Regions from separate parts of the Paenibacillus sp. CB74 genome, predicted to be linked through region 1. Evidence: riboswitches for the same ligand, from Rfam matches in the RefSeq annotation. Region 1 holds a riboswitch; the other holds the start of a gene.

Region 1 (5,863 bases):
CGGTGATAGGGAAGAGGGCAGATCGGACACTTTTGTTTGCAGCGGGGCTTCGCTCTGGGATGTTGGATACATGAATGCCCCTCCTTTGAAGTTCAGTTGAAGATAACAACGACATGAAAAGAGAATTGCGTTTATTTCAGAGCCTGCTTCAGAGCGATATCTTAATGTAATATATCTTTATCGTATGTTCCAATATAGTCAAAGTCAATTGATTGAGGGCATTTGTTACGCAATTGTTATATAGTTCTTAAGATATATGGGTAACATTACCTTAGTGTGTAAATTACAGGGGATTAAGTCTTATAAAAAGGAAAATTTTACACGTTGGTCTATTTCAATTTTGGCTCTTTTTGGTTTACAGATGAGACCGTTTCTCATATAATTTATGTAACCAAGTTTCATGTGATGAAACATGAGGAGGGCATTATGCCATGGAAGATCGCAAGTTAACCGTCCGGGCTGTGGAACGGGCGCTGGATATATTATTATGTTTTACCACACGCAGTGATCTGGGACTCACCGAGATTGCCAGCCAGATCGGCCTGCACAAAAGTACAGTGCACCGCTTGATGGCTACACTGGAGGATCGCGGGTTCGTAATCCGCGATGCAGCAACAGAGAAGTATCGACTAGGCATCCGAATCTGGGAGCTGTCGGCTCATATGTCCCGCAGTGATGATCCCGCTATTCTGTTGCTGCCTGCGATGGAGCGACTGAGAGATCGATTGGGGGAGACCGTGAGTCTGTACCTGCGTGATGGCAGTGAACGGATTCGGATTCAGGCGGTGCAAAGTGATCAGGCGATTCGCCGAGTTGCTCCCGTTGGTGTTAGACTTCCGCTGTCTGTTGGCGCATCCAGCAAAGTCTTGATGGCGTTTGCCACGGATGAGGATCGTGAGGAACTGATGAACGGGCCGGAATGGCCGGTGTTTATTGATCCGGCGGTGTATTTGGCGCAAATGGGAGATATCCGGGATAACGGATATGCGACGAGTTATGAGGAGCGTGAGCCGGGAGCTGCAGCGGTATCTGTACCGATTATGGATCGCCGAGGCAATATTGCAGCTGCTCTCTCGGTCTCAGGGCCTGTCAGCCGACTTTCGCAGGAGACTTTGCACGAATACGCACCTGTGCTAAAGGAAGCTGCTACGCAGATGGGGCTCATGTTATCCTGATATTGATGTAAGGTTTTTCTCCAATTGGGTTGGTGTTCTGGAATATAAAGGTTGTTTTTATGTTCCGGTTGCGCTACTCTGTAATGGACGGCCCATCGGGGTCAGCTTCATTGAATATGAACAGCGGCTTATGTATGCCGCAACTTGTTAACGTTACTGGGGGAGTCCGAATTGTCCGGACTGAGACGGAATCGCATGAGATTCCGGACCCTTTGCACCTGATCTGGATCATACCAGCGTAGGGAAGTAATCGGCGATATGACCACAACCACCACATGTGTGACTCTTGCAGGACTCCGTTATGGAGCTGCAACCAGGAGCATTATTGGTGATGGACATTAAAGTCGGTTCCTTCGGGGGCCGGCTTTTTTATATACAGTGGACGGGCGAGATAATACACATTCCATGGACTGTTTTTTCAATAACCTGCAAAAGTGGGCTTGGAGAGAGAGCAGTCATTATAGATCCATGATCTGTGGTAACCTCCGTTCTGTCGTTAACTGTACATGAATAATGTCTCCCCCTTGGTCTGGTGTAGGATCGCTCTTTCTTCTCTGCGCTCTGCATGATTTGGGACAGGTGCATAAGCGAGCTGATGACGATGCCAACCAAACCAAGTGAACGAACACGGAGGAGGAGACGAGCAAACATGAGTACAGGAAATCAAACGGGACAACAAGCGATGGAACAGGAACATAACGGTCAGCAGGTGGAAAAGGAAACAGGAGCGGCTGGACGGGTTCAGCCCTTTCCGGGCAGCCGCAAAGTCTACATTCAGGGCTCACGGCCGGACATAGCTGTACCGGAGCGTGAGATAGCCCTTCATGACACGAATACTCCCCAAGGGGTGGAGCATAACGAACCGCTGCGTGTCTACGATACGAGCGGCCCCATGACCGATCCCGAATTCCAGATGGATATTCGGAAGGGATTACCCGCGCTCCGAAATCATTGGATTATGGAACGCGGTGATGTTGAAGCATATGAGGGCAGAGCCGTTCAACCTGAGGATAACGGACTAAAGCCCGGAGGGCGGAGAGCCGGGGCAGAGGAATACCCTGGATTTCGGGGACAACCACTGCGTGCTCTGGCTGGGCGCTGTGTCACCCAGATGCACTACGCAAGTCAGGGCGTCATTACACCAGAAATGGAGTATGCCGCTATCCGTGAAGGCGTGGAACCGGAATTTGTGCGGCAGGAGCTGGCAAGTGGACGGGCGATTCTGCCATCCAACATCAATCACCCAGAGAGTGAGCCGATGTTGATCGGTCGTCATTTTCACGTGAAGATCAATGCTAATATAGGTAACTCTGCCGTATCTTCCTCCATCGAGGAAGAGGTTGAGAAGATGACCTGGGCGGTACGATGGGGATCGGATACCGTGATGGATCTCTCGACAGGTAAAAACATTCATACCACCCGGGAATGGATCATCCGCAATTCACCTGTACCGATTGGTACGGTGCCGCTGTATCAGGCACTGGAGAAGGTGAATGGCGAAGCGGAAGCGCTGACCTGGGAATTGTACCGAGACACGCTCATTGAGCAGGCAGAGCAGGGCGTGGACTACTTTACGATTCATGCAGGTGTGCTGCTGCGTTATATCCCCATGACCGCCAAGCGGATGACAGGTATTGTATCCCGGGGCGGGTCCATTATGGCAGCATGGTGCCTTGCGCATCATCAGGAGAATTTTTTGTACACTCATTTCGAAGAAATCTGCGAGATTATGAAAAGGTATGATGTGGCGTTTTCGCTGGGAGATGGACTTCGTCCGGGCAGCATCTACGATGCGAATGACGAAGCTCAGATGGCGGAACTGGCTACGCTCGGGGAACTGACACAGATCGCGTGGAAGCATGATGTGCAGGTAATGATCGAAGGCCCGGGGCATGTACCGATGCACAAGATCAAGGAGAATGTGGACCTGCAGATGGAGATATGCCATGAGGCACCGTTCTACACACTTGGGCCACTGACGACCGATATTGCCCCGGGATACGATCACATTACGTCCGCCATTGGTGCGGCTATGATCGGCTGGTTTGGCACGTCGATGCTCTGTTACGTTACGCCAAAAGAACATCTGGGCTTGCCTAACAAGGATGATGTACGGGAAGGAGTCATCGCCTACAAGATCGCAGCTCATGCTGCCGATCTGGCGAAAGGTCATCCGCGTGCTCAGCGCCGGGATGATGCATTGTCCAAGGCACGCTTCGAGTTCCGCTGGCGGGATCAGTTTAACCTGTCACTTGACCCGGAACGGGCTTTATCCTACCATGATGAGACGCTGCCGGCAGAAGGGGCCAAAGAAGCTCATTTCTGCTCGATGTGCGGACCGAAGTTCTGTAGCATGCGCATTACGCAGGACATTCGTGCCTTTGCGGCGGATAAAGGATTGTCCGAGAATGAGGCTGTAGCAGCGGGCATGCAGGAAAAGGCTGAGGAATATCGGACACGCTCCTAGGCGCTGGTACAGCTTAAGCTGGGCAGTCTGAAATAGTGATAAAGCCGTTCTTCTCTGTCATTGCAGAGAAGGACGGCTTTTTTTGATTCAATGATATGATTTTAAACTCTATGAGCGCTCTCCGTGTTGTTCAAAACTAGCTTTGCGACTGTTCGTGGTCCATAGCTTATATAAAATGCCTGTGATAACAAATAGGAGGGCATCACTAAGTTTAGGGGCACCTCCGTATAGAAATGCAGAACAGGAAAAACCTACGATAAACAGAACAACAATATAGAGGAAATGCATATTAGTTCACCTCCTTAATTAGTGGTGTTAGTTAGTAAGTGAGTTCATTGCGGTGCTATGCCCAAATTCTTCTCCAAATGCGCCGCAAGCAATGCCAACGGACTATGGATCGCAATGCCTGTGTCTGCAGTAACCTGTGCAGCAGCGGGAGCCATAGACAGTTGAGCTGCCACTACCGTTTTACTCGGATACTGCTCAGCAATCTGCTGTAATCCCTCACGCACCGCTTCGAAATACCCTTGCTGATCTCCACGCATAATCAACTCAAATGTCCCAGGGATGCACACCGCTTCCGTCTGATATGTATTTGCAATGTAGGGATGCTCATTCTCATTCTCTTGCTGTAATGCCTGATTCAGCCGTGCCATCGTTCCTTCAATGGTTGCCGGGTTGGTGAAGGCTATGATGTAATCTCCTGGTACTTGCCGCATCTCCTGCAATAGCGGATCATCTATGCCGATCACAGGCACAGGGACCTCTGTGGCTTCCTGCTCCAGTACTGCCGCAAACAGGGTACACGTGACCAGAATGGCATCGGCATGACACTCGGCGATCCATCGGAGCGTCTGAGCTACTTTCTCGTGGATGACGACATCTGAAAAGTCAGCGTCATGTTTAAGACGATCCAGGCCTGGATCGACGTAATGCACCAATTCAACTTCATAAGCAGCGAGCGTCTCTTCAATTAAGGCGATGTTGGAATAGTGAGCGTGAAAACAACCGATGGTGTTCATGTGCTAAATCCCCTTTTACAGTTCGTATAATGTCATGGTAATCGTAGATATTTAAACCATTATAGAAACATGCCTGAGAACTGTACAGTTGTTTGCGATTCAACGCCAATAACCGTCCTCCCGCCAAGCTGCGGAAAGACGGTTCATAACCGGACTGGCAATCGTCCAGCTTTCATTTTATCTAAGGGAAGGAGAAGCATTTTTCTTCGCCATTTTTTGCTGTAAAATTTCATGAAAGGATAGACCTTGAGTGTTCTCATTCTCCTTTTTAGGAGCAGTGGTCGCCGTGTTGCGCGGATATTGGTGATGGTACGGGATCATTTGCTGAATAGGCATGCGGATCATCTTGGTTCCTCCTTTGAAGCATATTTGTGAATTATGTATTTCGACAGGTTACCCTGCCAGGTGCGCATATAGGTATATGTGACTTGTTAGACGAAATAGAAGAGTTTAAAGCGTAATTCCAATTGGATTGTAGTGATTTTACCCCGTATTCAGGAGATGTAAACGGTTTTAGGGAAATTCAGGAGTAAAGAACCTGATTTGAAAGGTTTTGTGTGGGAGGATGGAATCGGTTGTTATGTGAATAGTCCCAATTTTAAGGAAGTCAATGGTACCCGCTTATGAGGCATATTATCTGGTTGAATAGGTAGGTTACATGCTAACTAACTTGGTACTATAGGCGGTTGTATCACGGGAGGAACATCAAAAAAACTGCCGGGTGAACTCGGCAGCTTGCATGATATGCAGAAGGATGTGAGGAAAATTTGGATCCAGTCTGAGTTGATATAGTGTTGGTTTTATCTACTATCTCGAACGGCGATGTATATATCGACTTGTACATTTTCGGGATTCAGGCTGCGTTCATCATACAATTCAAAATCTCCGGTGAACGTACGATCACTTTGCTTCTCCCATGCCCATACGGCTCCCCAGGCTTCGTGAGCAACCTCTGCCATTGGTCCTTTTCTGGAAGTGAATACGGCGTAAGTTGCAGGCGGGAGCAGAATGTCGTCCAATCCTTCAGGCAATGATTCCTCCGAACTGATCTCATGCCCTACCAGTATGGTGTACTCTCCGTTTATGCCATCGGTATAATTCGTGTAACAGCCATAACGAGCAGCTTCGGGTGCAGGGAGATGCTCTGAGGCAAAATAATTGTTCCAGAGACCTTGGATACAGCCTTTGCCACTAATCTC
Region 2 (5,863 bases), 230 kb from region 1:
CCACATGATGGGGTCTTTATACAGCCTTTTAATTGGATTGTGAATGAAAGCAACGTGGTCGGAATGAAGCGCTCCTCGAACCCATTCCTTGGGCAACACTTTCACAAAAGGATCACTCTGAGCCTGGGCTTTTTGATATAAATCAGCCAGCTGAGCCAGCTCTTTTAACCCTTTTGCATGATGCTGACGTTTTGCATGTTTTTCTGGTTTGGTGAATGGATGGTTCCATAACTGATCTAGATATTGTTTCATTTCAACAACCGTGCTGTTCGTATTATCGTTTGCATTGTAAACAAGGACATCCCGATCAAAAACATAGTCTTTTGGGGGTTGCAATGCCATATATTTATCACCAATATTTTGGCCGCCAATGATTCCATATGTGTTGTCGACAAGAAGGATCTTGTCATGCAGACGATTATGCCATGTCCATGGCATAAATAGGTGGAGTGGTTCATAATATCTTAATTCGACATTGGGATGAGCTGCAATGGCATCTGGAATATCACGCAATTCTCCGCGCATGCTGTGAAAAATCCCGTCTAAAATGATTCGAACTTGAACACCCCGATCAGCCGCATCGAATAAAGCAGCAAAAAAAAGCTGAGATGTTTTTCCTTTTTGAATGGAGTAATAGGCCAGGTCGATGCTTGTTTTTGCCTCTCGAATGGTCTGGATTCTCACCTGACCCGATTGAAAGCCGTCCTCCAGGAGCATTACGCGATCTGTTGTACTTCCTCTTGTTAACGATTTTTGCATATCCGTATTTTCAATAGCAGATGGAGACGGAACCAAAAATAAAAGGTAGGCTGTGAAGAAAACGTAGGCACTATAACACAGAATCATTGCGATTATGGTTTTAAGGATCATTCAGTACTCCCCCATTTTTATGTAAAAGTATTTATTGGTATAGCAGTACTATCTCCTTTTGTACCTAAATTATGTTGTTTAAATGAATCAAGCTGCTCGGCTCAAGGCCAAACGATCAAAAACTAATCACCGAAGCGGCTTAGAAGCAAATAGACGATGACCGGAAATCCGTTCCCATCCAGTTCCTGACTGGACACGACTGGGCCTCTGGCCTATAATTACACCTAGTAATGCCCGTAACTTCATAGTTTCCCAGGGGAGTCGGAATTGGCCGGCTGAGAGTGTATCCCACCAAGATACTAACCCTTAGACCTGATCTGGATCATGCCAGCGTAGGAATCGGAGTATATCGAAATGGCACAGCCCTATGGCTGAACGCCACCTCTCTAACGCCTGCACGCGTCCCGGATTACGGGGCGCTTTTTTTAATGTTCTTTTATATAGCCAGAGAGCTAAAAAAAGTGACGTTATCCGGATCATAGCTGGTATAAATCTGCCGATTTATGCAAGAAGCTTGGATATGAAGCCAAGGAGTACCCGTGCCACTGGCCGGACATACCGAAGGAGAGAATCACAGATGAAATGGCGTAAAACAATGGGACTGTTGCTCTTATGTGTACTACTGGTGACTGTGGCCGCATGTGGCGGTAAAGAAGCTGCCCCGGCTGAACAGAACGGCAGCACGAATACGGAGAGCAGCAATGAAGGTGACAACGCAGCCCTCAAGGATGTTAAAGTGGTGCTCGACTGGACACCAAATACGAATCATACCGGCTTGTATGCGGCCGTAGATCAAGGTTTTTATAAGGCCGAAGGCTTGAATGTGGAGATTGTTCAGCCAGGTGCCGGCGGCGCCGATACGATGGTTGCTTCCAATGAAGTGCCATTTGGCGTAAGTTATCAGGAAAGTGTAACGCAAGCCCGTACACAAGGGGTTCCACTCGTCTCCATCGCAGCAGTTATTCAGCATAATACATCCGGGTTCGCTGCTCCGGCAGATCGGAATATTAAATCACCGAAAGATTTTGAAGGCAAAACTTATGGCGGCTGGGGTTCCCCAGTGGAAGAAGCCGTGATGCAATCCATTATGGAAGGCGAAGGCGCCGACGTATCCAAAGTGAAAAACATTAACATGGGTGATGCCGACTTTTTCACCGCTGTAAAACGGGATATTGATTTCGCATGGATTTTCTACGCCTGGACGGGGATTGAAGCTGAACTGCGCGGGGAACCGATCGACATGTTATATGTGAAAGATTATTCAGATGCACTGGATTATTACACACCTGTCCTCGTAACGAACGAGCAGACGATTCAGAACGACCCTGAGCTGGTGAAAGCATTCCTGAAGGCAACTTCCGAAGGGTATCAATACGCAATTGATCATCCCGAAGACGCAGCGAATATTCTGATCAAGGCCGTACCGGATCTGGACAAGGAATTGGTACTGGCAAGCCAGAAATGGCTGAGTCCGAAGTACACGGATGACGCCCCGCGCTGGGGAGAACAGAAACAGGAAGTGTGGCAGAACTACACCGACTGGATGTTTAGCAAAAAACTGCTGGATGAACAGGTCGACGTGAGCAAGGCATACACAAACGAGTTTTTACCCCAATAAAATATCTCATATAAAACGAACTTAATATTTACACGAGGACGGAGAGGACAGAAATAACGTGAAAAAGCGAAGCGGTCGCCTTTATCACCGGATTTTCCCTTTAGAGAAAGGGAATCAAAAAAATCTGGGGATAACAGCGATTGGAAGGTTATTCTGTCATCGAAGTGGCAAGTGTAACCGTCATTAGTTCATTTTATATATCACGAAAGGAGCCGTGATCTCTCATGGCAAGCACATTACTTAGCATTCAGGTTATTCCAAAAACGCCAAATGGCGAGAACTCTTATCCTTATGTAGATCGCGCCATTGAAGTTATTCAGCAATCCGGCCTGAAATATCAGGTGAACCCGCTCGACACCACGATGGAGGGGGAACTGGAGGAACTGCTGGAGGTTGTCCGCAAAATGCACGAAGTACTCGTCGAGGCTGGCAGCCCAAGCATCATCTCCCAGATCAAAATCGCCCATAGCCCTACTGGCTTCAGCATGGATACCCTGACGGAGAAGTACCGCTAATGAATGCCTATTTCAAAAGTGTATGGCCGCCCTTCGTGGCGGTTATTCTCTTTATAGCGTTATGGCAGGGAGCTGTATCCCTGTTCCACATCGAGAAATGGATGCTGCCCGCACCGTCCGATATCGCCCGCGAAGCGGCATCCCAAGCGGAGCGACTGGGCATGCATGCCTCCGCAACCATTCAGTTAACGCTGATCGGATTCGCCGCTGGAACAGCGGTTGGATTATTGATTGCAATGGTGCTGCATTTGGTTCCTTTTCTCAAGTCAGCCCTGTATCCTTTACTTATTCTTAGTCAAAATATACCGACCATCGCGCTCGCACCGCTCCTGTTAATCTGGTTCGGATTCGGGCTGTTGCCCAAGCTGATTACCATCATATTAGTCTGCTTTTTCCCCGTTGCGGTGGCGGCCATGGACGGCTTGACCCGTACAGATGCAGCGATGATGAACTATATGCGCATGGCTGGTGCCAAACGTCGTCATATCTTCTGGAAGCTGGAGCTTCCCCATGCACTACCATCAGTATTCTCCGGTATCAAAATCGCCGCTACCTATAGCGTGATGGGCGCCATCATTGCCGAATGGATTGGTGCAGACAAGGGTATTGGTTATTATATGATGCTGCAAAAATCAGCTTATCGCACAGATCGCTTATTCGTGGCAATCATGATTATTGTTGCGCTCAGCTTGCTGCTCTTCCTGCTCATCGCGCTGCTGGAGAAGCTGCTCGTGCGCTGGCGGCCACAGAAGCGATAACAAAGCATGTAAGTCTATATATTAGGAAGTGATCAGCATATGAATCAGCAACAGGACGAACACGTCCAGCCTGAACGGGGAGCACGCACATTGGAACCAAAGCACGGTGAAAAAATTTACTCGACTAATTCCGGGCTACCGACATATACGACTGCTGCTTCGGTTCCACCTGCACTGGACGTCGTGGATGTTCATGCATCATTTCGTGAACGACGGAGCAGGCTACCGGTGTTGAACGGCCTGTCCCTGACTGTGAAGCAAGGTGAGTTTGTCGCTATCGTTGGGCCATCCGGCTGTGGCAAAAGCACCCTGTTCCATATCATCGGTGGTCTGCTGAAGCCACAGGAAGGGCAAGTGCTCATGAACGGTCACGATGTTACGGGCCAACGTGGCAAAATCAGTTATATGCCACAACAGCCTGCCCTTTTCCCTTGGCGTACCATTGAAGACAATGTACTGCTTGCTGGTGAAGTAGCTATGGATACTCCTCCCCGGGCTGAAGCACTTGCGGAGGCTCGAAAATGGTTAAGTAGCGTGGGTCTTGCCGGATTCGAGCAGGCATACCCGCATATGCTGTCGGGCGGTATGCAGCAACGCGCTGCATTCCTGCGCGCCCTGCTTAGTCCGCAGGAGTTGATGCTGCTGGACGAACCCTTCAGCGCGCTGGATGCACTCACACGTAGCGACATGCAGCGCTGGCTGCTCGATATCTGGGAACAGAACCGTCGTTCGGTGCTGTTCATCACCCATAATATCGAAGAAGCATTGCTGCTTGCGGATCGGGTCTATGTATTATCCAACCGGCCTGCAACGGTGTTGCATGAGGTACATGTTCCTTTTGATCGCCCTAGACGAGAAGAAATTACGGAGGAATCCGCCTTTCTGGAGCGTAAACGGCAGATTGCACAGTGGATGAGAGAAGAACAGCAGAAAGCCCGCCTATCTTGATAGCGCGGGTTTTAAAGTTATTATTTTCCTTTAATGGGTGATCCACCACAAGAAATTCTGCGTAACATAGATAAAATATATAGGAACACAAGGAGGAATTCCCTCGTGCATTCTCAAGCTTTTGCTCCATTGATCGATGCTCATATTCATTTGGATCAGTATACCCCTGACGAACAACGTGAGATGTTGCTATCATTTTCGTCTCAGCAGGTCGAAGCGGTCATTGCGGTATCCATGAATCTGGCTTCTGCCCACGCCAATCTGGAGCTTGCTAATCAATATCCACGCACTATATATCCGGCCTTCGGTTTCCATCCGGAACAGGAACTGCCATCCACCGCAGAGATGGACCTGTTCTTCCAATGGATTGAGCAGCATATGGGACAAGCCACAGCTATCGGAGAAGTCGGCCTTCCCTATTACAATCGACTGGAGGCTGAGCAAGCAGGAAAGCGCTTCGATCAAAGCGGGTATATCGAGCTGCTTGAACGTTTCATCCAACTCGCGAAAAAGCACAACAAACCGCTTGTCCTTCATGCTGTATACGAAGATGCGGATATCGTCTGTGATCTGCTGGAGCAAAATCATTTCCGACGTGCTCATTTCCACTGGTTCAAAGGGTCCCGTGAAACGGTAAAACGCATGGCAGACAACGGTTATTTCATCTCTTTCACGCCGGATATTCGTTATGAAGATGAGATTCGTGAACTCGCCCGGCAATATCCAGCAGAACAAGTCATGGCCGAGACCGACGGCCCTTGGCCCTTCGAAGGGCCGTTTCAGGGACGAATGACACACCCTGCAATGACCAGACAAGTCATTCAAGCATGGAGTGAGATCACCGGCATGGGAACCGACCGGGCCGCCCGTCTCTTTTATCAGAATACAAAGCGTTTCTATGGCTTAACTTGATTACAATCTGGTAGAAGCAAGCGCACTCGCTTGCCCTGCCAGCACAACACAAAGAAGCCAGTCGACTTTTCCCCGACTGACTTCTAATTTACATAGATATAAGTTGAACAAAATTTTTACCTTCCGTTCAACTTAACGCTTCAAAAATCCCTTGCCTTCCAGGAACGGTCTCACCTGCAACCGTGCCGGCTCAGTCAGGCGCTTCGCCATCAGTTCGGACCATGGGGTCGTTCGTTCTCCAT

What was found. A riboswitch is a leader RNA that binds a small molecule or an ion and turns the genes downstream of it on or off. The one in region 1 is predicted to bind thiamine pyrophosphate.
Region 2: linked by a shared signal. The riboswitch ahead of ACX9NY_RS21355 (ABC transporter substrate-binding protein) and the one ahead of thiC (phosphomethylpyrimidine synthase ThiC) in region 1 are both predicted to bind thiamine pyrophosphate.

What each region holds. Positions count from the first base shown of each region.
Region 1 is NZ_CM146009.1:4,620,103-4,625,965, reverse strand. Features, by position in the region: gene ACX9NY_RS20360 (alpha/beta hydrolase) at 1-72, opposite strand, end outside; gene ACX9NY_RS20355 (IclR family transcriptional regulator) at 432-1,175, shown strand; TPP riboswitch at 1,324-1,437, shown strand; gene thiC (phosphomethylpyrimidine synthase ThiC) at 1,858-3,642, shown strand; gene ACX9NY_RS20345 (aspartate/glutamate racemase family protein) at 3,975-4,664, opposite strand; gene ACX9NY_RS20340 (hypothetical protein) at 4,842-5,009, opposite strand; gene ACX9NY_RS20335 (zinc ribbon domain-containing protein) at 5,465-5,863, opposite strand, start outside.
Region 2 is NZ_CM146009.1:4,850,300-4,856,162, forward strand. Features, by position in the region: gene ACX9NY_RS21350 (phospholipase D-like domain-containing protein) at 1-870, opposite strand, end outside; TPP riboswitch at 1,115-1,227, shown strand; gene ACX9NY_RS21355 (ABC transporter substrate-binding protein) at 1,448-2,488, shown strand; gene ACX9NY_RS21360 (MTH1187 family thiamine-binding protein) at 2,713-3,003, shown strand; gene ACX9NY_RS21365 (ABC transporter permease) at 3,003-3,761, shown strand; gene ACX9NY_RS21370 (ABC transporter ATP-binding protein) at 3,801-4,709, shown strand; gene ACX9NY_RS21375 (TatD family hydrolase) at 4,815-5,621, shown strand; gene nfsA (oxygen-insensitive NADPH nitroreductase) at 5,754-5,863, opposite strand, start outside.